One region of the Geobacillus thermopakistaniensis genome, then DNA from elsewhere that is predicted to be linked to it. Evidence: riboswitches for the same ligand, from Rfam matches in the RefSeq annotation. Region 1 holds a riboswitch; the other holds the start of a gene.
The links. A riboswitch is a leader RNA that binds a small molecule or an ion and turns the genes downstream of it on or off. The one in region 1 is predicted to bind S-adenosylmethionine.

Region 1 (4,508 bases):
TTGCCGCTCCTGCCAAAAGCGGTATGCTTTTCCGTTCCAATAGAAAAACTGCGACGCCGCCCCGCCGGCGCGGACGAGCCGGCGCGCCAGCCGGCGCAGCCCGCGCTGCTTTTTCACCTTGGCATCCGACAAATACAACCCAAGAAGCCCTCGGTGAATAAGGCGGTGAAACTCGCCGTGCGGAAGGGCGCCGACATGGCGGTCGGCCTCTTCGATGAAATGGCAAAGCCGCTCAAGCATCACCGTTTCATTCGGATAGTAAAAGCAAAAGTTTAAATCGCCGCCGTCCCGGTCTTCCTCCTGATCGATCAAATAGTCGAGCAAAATGTGCAGTCCTTGAATGTAAGGAAAATAACCGTCGCGCACTTGTCTCGCCATCTCCGGCGGCAGCGATTCGCCAAACGCATAGGCGACGAGGCAGAAAATGCCGAGTGTCGAACCGGAGCAGGCGGAAAACTCATACCACTCCATCGGCGGCAAGGCGTCTTTGTATTGCGCGAACCATTTCTCCAGCCGCGGCACCCGCTCGCTCGCTTCGACATGTTTATGCACTTGCAAGTCGCAATAATATCCGGCCAATTCATGCAAAAATGGGGCGATCGTCTCATAATGGCGCACCGTCTCGAGCACCTCTTGGCACGTGCGGACGAGCGCCGGCAAATAGCCGCCGTCTTCCTGTTCGCGGCGATGACGGTAATAGTTCGACGGCTCTGCTCCGATCGTCAAAGCGTCCGGCATCGAATCGTGCAAGGCGCGAAAGTCGAGCGGATCGAGCGAGGTGCTGCGGTCGCACAAATTATCCAAATAATCGCTGATCGTCTGGTAAGCAACGATAAAGCGGATGCAATCCTCCATGTTTTCTCCGGCCAAGAGCGCCAAAATGGAGCCGCCTTCGCAATGGAACGTTTTCGAAGCGATGCTCGCGAGCGCCTGGCGCCGCAATTCCGGGTCGGGAATGCGCTCGGCCTGGCGCCGCCAATAGGCAAGCTCGCGGTGGACAAGCGGAAGCACGTCACGATACACCATTTTCATCAAGGCGATGGGGTTTTTCGGAATGTTCAATCGGCTCACCTCAGGTGCAAACACCATGGTCTCGTCTCCTAGCATTTCCATCTTATCGGCAACCAAAATCGTTTCGCGTCTGAACAGCTTGCGATCTCGTCTTCCAGTATTGCCATCAATGCGGCCGGGGCAAACCATAAAAGGGTTGGCGACGGAATGAAAAAGCCGCTCAACAACGGTTCTTCTCACGTTGAGAAGCTTTGTGAAATCGGATCTTCTTCCCCGATCCCAACCACTCATCGGGCGAAACGAAACGTTTTTCACCAATCCCGATTAGGCGCGCTCGCTTTCGTTGGCGATTTGGACGCAGCGTTGTACAATACATGGTGAACGATCGATTTTGCAACAGAAAGGAACGAACGCCCATGATTTACCCATACAAAGGCAAAACGCCGCAAATTGCCGCCTCCGCCTTTATCGCCGACTATGTGACGATCACCGGCGATGTCGTGATCGGCGAAGAGACAAGCATTTGGTTCAATACCGTCATTCGCGGCGATGTGGCGCCAACGGTGATTGGCAACCGGGTCAATATTCAAGATAACTCAATTTTGCATCAAAGTCCAAACAATCCGCTTATCATTGAGGACGGGGTGACGGTCGGCCATCAAGTCATTTTGCACAGCGCCATCGTTCGCAAAAACGCGCTCATCGGCATGGGCTCAATCATTTTGGACCGCGCGGAAATCGGGGAAGGCGCGTTTATCGGCGCCGGCAGTTTAGTGCCGCCGGGCAAAAAAATTCCGCCCAACACGCTCGCCCTCGGCCGGCCGGCGAAAGTCGTCCGCGAACTGACGGAAGACGATATCCGCGAAATGGAGCGCATCCGCCGCGAATATGTCGAGAAAGGGCAGTATTACAAAGCGCTGCAGCAACAGCGGACATCGTGCGCCGACAAAAAAGAGCTGCCGTGATCAGGCAGCTCTTTTTCTTTCATCACTTGTCCGCCAACGCCAGCGCTTGTTCTTTCAACAAGGCGGCTTTGTCGGTGCGCTCCCACGGCAGGTCGATGTCCGTACGCCCAAAATGGCCGTAAGCAGCCGTCTGTTTGTAAATCGGGCGGCGAAGGTCGAGCATTTTGATGATGCCCGCCGGGCGGAGATCGAAGTTGTTGCGCACGACTTCAATCAAAATGTCTTCCGACACTTTGCCGGTGCCGAACGTATCGATCGAAATCGAAACTGGGCGAGCGACGCCGATCGCGTAGGCAAGCTGCACTTCGCATTTGTCGGCCAGTCCTGCCGCGACGATGTTTTTCGCGACATAGCGGGCCGCATACGCCGCCGAGCGGTCGACTTTCGTCGGATCTTTGCCCGAGAACGCGCCACCGCCGTGGCGGGCGTAGCCGCCGTACGTATCGACGATGATTTTGCGCCCCGTCAACCCAGCATCCCCTTGCGGACCGCCGATGACAAACCGTCCTGTCGGGTTGATGAAATATTTCGTGTTCTCATCAAGCAGCTCCGCGGGCACGACCGGCTTGATGACCTGCTCTTTAATGTCGCGCTGGATTTGCTCTTGCGTAATTTCCGGATGGTGCTGCGCGGAAACGACGATCGTATCGACGCGCACCGGTTTGCCGTTTTCATCGTATTCGATCGTCACTTGCGTTTTCCCGTCCGGCCGCAAGTACGGCAAGACGTCCGTTTTGCGCACTTCCGCCAATCGGCGCGCCAAGCGGTGCGCAAGCGAAATCGGCATCGGCATCAATTCTTCCGTCTCATTGCAGGCGAACCCAAACATCAATCCTTGGTCGCCGGCGCCGATCGCTTCGATTTCCTCGTCAGTCATCTGACCTTCGCGCGCCTCGAGCGCCCGGTCCACCCCCATCGCAATGTCCGGCGATTGTTCGTCAATCGATGTCAGCACCGCGCACGTATCGGCGTCAAATCCGTATTTGGCGCGCGTGTAGCCGATCTCCCGGACCGTATCGCGGACGATGCGCGGAATGTCCACGTATGTTGATGTCGTGATTTCCCCGCTCACGAGCACCAGCCCGGTCGTAACGCTCGTTTCGCAGGCGACGCGGGCGTTTGGATCTTTTTCCAAAATGGCATCCAAAATGGCGTCAGAAATTTGGTCGCAAATTTTATCCGGATGTCCTTCCGTCACAGACTCTGAAGTAAACAAGCGGCGTTTGGCTGACATTCGGTTTGTTTCCTCCTCTTGGCATAATGTGGCGACACGGAACTCATTTCCCTTTTTCCCTTCGCAATATAAAAAACCTTTCCTGTAACGGCTGAGGAAAGGTCATGGCAATCGTATTGCTTCCTTTCACTCTTATCGTTCAAGGACTGCGCCTTGCCACAGGTTAGCACCATTTCACACATGTACAGTTGTGACGGTTGCTGGGCTTCATCGGGCCTGTCCCTCCACCGGCTCGGGATAAGAGTATCCGTTCAATGACTTATCTTATCGCAACGGAATCGGCAAAGTCAACTATCAAAATTCATTTTTTATCATTTCCAGCCGCGAAAATTCTTTCCTCAAGGAAACCAACACATTGGGCAAAATAAAGTTTGAAAAACCCACACAATTAGTATGGACTATTAATAAAAATGTGTTATACTATTTTCAAGAGTGATTACAAAAAGAAGGCAGGTTTTGAATATGGGGATCGCAAACATGACGAATAAGCTTGATTTATTGCTGCAAAAACCGTACGTGCATCATCAACTGTCCGTCGCCGAGCTCGTCGAGAAAGTCCTGCAACGGAACGAAGGACGGCTGACGCACACCGGAGCCGTCGCGGTGACAACCGGCAAGTACACAGGGCGGTCGCCGAAAGACAAATACATCGTCGAAGAACCGTCAACGAAGCAAACGATCGACTGGGGCGCGGTCAACCAGCCGATGTCTCCGGAGACGTTTGATAAACTGTACGACAAAGTGCTCGACTATTTAATGAAGAAAGATGAACTGTTCGTGTTTAAAGGCTTTGCCGGCGCCGATCCGAAATACCGGCTGCCGATTCAAGTCGTCAACGAATTCGCCTGGCACAACTTGTTCGTCCATCAGCTGTTCATCCGGCCGAACGCCGAAGAGCTCGCCGCGCATGAGCCGCAATTCACCGTCATTTGCGCGCCGAACTTTAAAGCCGACCCGAAAGTTGACGGCACGCGCTCGGAAGCGTTCATCATCATCTCGTTTGAACGGCGCACCGTGTTGATCAGCGGCACCGAGTATGCCGGCGAAATGAAAAAATCGATTTTCTCGGTGATGAACTATTTGCTGCCGGAACAAGGCATCCTGCCGATGCACTGCTCGGCCAACGTCGGCCAGGAAGGCGACGTCGCCCTCTTTTTCGGCTTGTCGGGAACGGGAAAAACGACGCTCTCGACCGACCCGAACCGCCGCTTGATCGGCGATGATGAGCACGGCTGGTCAAACCGCGGCATTTTCAACATCGAAGGCGGCTGCTATGCGAAATGCATCAACCTATCGCG
Region 2 (4,508 bases), on a different contig from region 1:
CAAAGCAAAAAAAGCTGAGCGTTTGAAACATTAATATAGTCAAACAAATTTATGTTCTAAATAATCATATATGATAAGGATCAAATTACAAAAAATGTTGAAGCAAGTTGAATCATCTCATGCTTCCGGCTTTATCGGGCGCGCTCATCAACACGGTCGTCACCATTCAATATTTGCGAAGCGAAATCATTGATACGAAAGTGAAAGATTTCGTGAAAACAGCGCGCGCCAAGGGCGTTCTAGAACGCCAGATTTACTGGCGGCACATTTTGCGCAATTCGTTTTTGCCGATCGCAGCGTTTTTAGGCTATGAAATTACGGGGCTCATCGGCGGTTCCGTGTTTTTAGAGTCCATTTACAGTTATCCAGGGCTTGGACAACTGTTTTTGCAGTCGATTATGCAGCGCGACTACAGCGTCGTAACGGCGCTTGTGATGATTTCCGGGGTCGCGACGCTTGTGGGGACCTTGCTTTCTGACATTATTTTAAGTGCGGTCGATCCGCGCATTCGCATTGAGTAAGGGAGGGGCGTGGAATATGAAAATTGAGGTGAACCGTCCTGCTCCAGTTGAAATAGCCAGTGAGAAAAGCCCTTCCGCTCTTTCGATTATGTGGCGGGAGCTCGTCCGCGATCGGCTGGCTCTTGTTTCGCTCATTATATTGTCCGTCATTTTGCTGATTGTCTACGGCGCTTCCATTTTTTTAGACCAAGAGGAAATTGTAAAGGTAGACTTTTTGGCCATTCATTCGCCGCCATCGGCGGAACATTGGCTTGGCACCGATTATGGCGGCCGCGATGTGTTCGGCCAGCTGATCATTGGAGCCCGCAATTACTTTACGATCGGCCTGGCGATTACGCTAATCACAGGTGCGATCGGCCTTGTGGTGGGGCTTGTGGCCGGCTATTTCGGCGGCTGGATCGACAACGTCATCATGCGCATCATCGATTTTATTCTCGTCTTGCCGTTTTTAATGCTGGTGATCGTCTTTGTAGCCATCGTCCCGAAATACAATGTGGCGACGTTCATTTTGATTATGAGCGCGTTTTTATGGACGGGCAAAGCCCGGCTCATTCGCGCCAAGACGCTTGCCGAGCGGGAATTGGACTATGTCAGCGCATCCAAGACGCTCGGGACGCCGGATTGGAAAATCATTTTGTTTCAAATTTTGCCAAACTTAAGCTCCATTATCATCGTCAATTTGACGTTGAACTTAGCCGGCAACATCGGCATTGAGTCAGGTCTTACATACCTGGGGTTCGGGCTGCCGGAGAGCACGCCAAGCCTTGGGACGCTGGTCAGCTATGCGACCAATCCCGATGTGCTGCAAAACAAATGGTGGGTATGGCTGCCTGCATCATTGCTCATTTTGGTGATGATGCTGTGCATAAATTTCATCGGCCAAGCGTTAAACTCGGTCATTGGGATGCGAAAAAGCAAGAAAATGTGATGGACAATCCGAAATTCCAGAACAAAAAGCTGCGCCAAGCCATGGCGTACGCCATCAACAACCAAGAAGTGGCTGATCGCTTGTACCACGGCTTGCGCTTCCCGGCGACCACGCTGATCCCGCCGTCGTTCCCGGGATACCATGACAGCTCGATCAAAGGGTACACGTATAATCCGGAAAAAGCAAAACAGCTGCTTGATGAGGCCGGCTATAAAGATGTGGACGGCGACGGCTTGCGCGAAGATCCGAACGGCAAAAAGTTTACGATCAACTTTTTGGCGATGAGCGGCGGCGATATTGCCGAGCCGTTGGCGAAGTTTTACATGCAATGCTGGAAAGACGTTGGCTTGGATGTCCAATTGGTGGACGGCCGTCTGGCGGAGTTCAACTCGTTCTATGACATGGTTGAAAAAGATGACCCGAAAGTGGACGTTTACGCTGCCGCCTGGGGAACGGGAACGGACGTCGACCCGTACGGATTGTACGGCCGCAACGTCATGTTCAACTACTCGCGCTGGGTGAATGAGAAAAACGATGAACTGTTGGAAAAAGGCCATTCCGAACAGGCGTTTGACAAAGAATATCGTCGGAAAATTTACAGTGAATGGCAAAAGCTGATGAACGAAGAAGTTCCGGTCATTCCGACGTTGTATCGTTCGGCCATTTATGCCGTCAACAACCGCGTCGCCAACTTCACGGTCGATCCGGGCTCGAAACTGACGTGGAAAGATGTCGGCGTCACGTCCGAGCAACCGGAAGTCGAACAATGACGATTGTTGCCTTTGATGATGTATGATAAGATAGAAGATAAATTGCATACGTCTTATCAAGAGTGGGCGAGAGAACGGGCTTGATGACCCCACAGCAACCTGCCGCAGGCAAGGTGCTAACACCCGCAAAGCGGTTTCGCTTTGGATGATAAGAATGGCTCATGGCCCCTTTCGCATCATTCCGAGGCGAAGGGGGTTTTTGTCGATGGGAGGTGAAGGAGAAACAGTGGAGGAGGCGGTTTCGCTCCGCGCTTGCATGGCCGCTCATCTCCCTGCCGCAGCGTTCGCCGTTTGTGTCATGCGCTGTGTGCAGGCGGAGCTCATCCGGTTTGACCCTAAGGCGGCGGTGCATGTCGACCGTGGGGACGGATACGTTCATTTGTATGGGGAAGCGCAAGGAACAGCCTTTTCGTTGTTGTTGACCAACAGTGAGGCGGACGAATGGAAGGCGGACGGACCGTACGCCCTTGACCGCTACATATGGACAGAGCTTGGGAAAAAAGGGATTTTCCCGATGCAGATGACGCCGTATTTACAAGCAGTATGGTTAACTGAGTCATAGAAAGGAAGAGGGACGAATGGCAGTCAAAAAATTTGAACATGTCGGCATTCAAGTGAAAGACATCGAGGCATCGAAAGAGTTTTATCAAAATGTTGTCGGCTTGGAGCTGCTCGACGAAATGATTCATACGAACGGCACGATGAAATTGGCGTTTTTAGGGATTGGCGGCTCGATCATTGTCGAGCTGATCGAAGGATACAATCCGGATTTGCCGACGGAAGGAAAAGTGCACCATGTGGCGTTTACGGTGGAAGGCATTGAGCAGGAGAAAGAACGGCTTCAGTCGCTCGGTGTGCCGCTTGTGTGGGAAGAAATAACGACACTTCCGAACGGAGCAAAATATTTGTTCTTCCTCGGGCCCGACGGCGAATGGATCGAGTTTTACGAGCCTGCTCGATAAATGGCGTCACGCTAGGCGGCCAGCTGTTTGGGCCGCCTATGAATTTGCCGTCTGGCGATTGGCGCTTCGTTCCATTTTTCTTCGTATGGCCTTGCCTGCCGCTAGACAACAACCGTCCATGTAGGAGTCGTCGTCTTCTCGATTCAATGGTATACTAGAAAAAGAGAGGGGGAGGATGACGTGGAAGAAATGATCGTGCACGCGATTCAAGACGACTACCCTGATGAATTCGCCTGGTGCTACGGCTGCGGGCGTCTGAATGAACAAGGCCACCATTTTCGCACCGGGTGGCGGGGCGACAAAACGGTGACGGTGTATACGCCGCGTCCGGAACATACGGCGATTCCAGGGTTTGTGTACGGCGGGCTGATCGCCTCGCTCATTGATTGCCACGGCACCGGTTCAGCGGCGCTTGCCTTGCATCGGAAAAACGGCCATGAACCAGGGAGCGGGGAAACGCCGCCGCGCTTTGTCACTGCGTCGCTTCACGTCGATTTCGTCAAGCCGACGCCGCATGGAGTGCCGCTTGTCGCCGTCGGCACTGTGACGGAGATTCATCCGAAAAAATGGAAAGTGGACACCGAAGTGTTCGCCAACGGCGAACTGTGCGCCCGCGGGCAAGTCGTCGCCGTCGTAATGCCGAAAACGTTTGTCCGTGGGTAACAAGCAACAAAAGGCGCCGGAGAGCGGCTGTTTTTGACAGCGCTTTCTCCGGCGCTTGGCAACTGGTCGAAAACGGCTGCGCCTCACCTCGTTTCGCCATTGAGGACTGATGATGTCATGAAAAAGGCAACTCGACAACGCCTCTTCTCAAGTGGGGAAACCTTGTGAAATTGGTTCTCCTTTTTCAACAAAACCACCGATTTGGCGAACATCATCGTTTTTCGCCGGTTTTCTCGGATTCCTCTGATCATCGCTTTCCATGCGTTTCAAAACAACAACAGCAGCTGCTGTTTGGACTCGTCGAATCCAAGGAGAACGAGCATGCGCAAAAACGCCTTTTGGAGATCCATCACCTTCACGGTTTGTCCATGATCAGCACCGACGACGTGGCGCTCGCCACCTCTTTGCCGTTTTGCCGCACGATGGCGGTTACATAGGCGACGGTTTTCCCGAACTTTTCCACCCGCGCCTCGATTTCGGCTTCTCCAGCCGCCGCTGGGCGGTGAAACGTCGTCTGCAAGTTGATGGAGGCGTGCATTTGGTCATCGCGAAGCAAGGTCGTCACCGCATACGCCATGAGAATGTCCGCCGCCGCCCCGACGAACCCGCCCATAATCACCCCGTTGCCGTTGAGCAGCGATTCGCTGATCGTCCATACGCCTTT

Region 2: another riboswitch for S-adenosylmethionine. It lies ahead of T260_RS126455 (hypothetical protein); the one in region 1 lies ahead of metK (methionine adenosyltransferase).

What each region holds. Positions count from the first base shown of each region.
Region 1 is NZ_AYSF01000028.1:69,480-73,987, reverse strand. It holds gene tbcS (tetraprenyl-beta-curcumene synthase) at 1-1,089, opposite strand, end outside; gene T260_RS135350 (gamma carbonic anhydrase) at 1,428-1,976, shown strand; gene metK (methionine adenosyltransferase) at 1,999-3,210, opposite strand; SAM riboswitch class I at 3,340-3,454, opposite strand; gene pckA (phosphoenolpyruvate carboxykinase (ATP)) at 3,673-4,508, shown strand, end outside.
Region 2 is NZ_AYSF01000063.1:9,669-14,176, reverse strand. It holds partial or broken gene T260_RS126440 (ABC transporter permease) at 102-521, shown strand; gene T260_RS126445 (ABC transporter permease) at 538-1,449, shown strand; partial or broken gene T260_RS126450 (ABC transporter substrate-binding protein) at 1,410-2,219, shown strand; SAM riboswitch class I at 2,270-2,374, shown strand; gene T260_RS126455 (hypothetical protein) at 2,425-2,781, shown strand; gene T260_RS126460 (VOC family protein) at 2,798-3,181, shown strand; gene T260_RS126465 (PaaI family thioesterase) at 3,362-3,844, shown strand; gene T260_RS126470 (PaaI family thioesterase) at 4,200-4,508, opposite strand, start outside.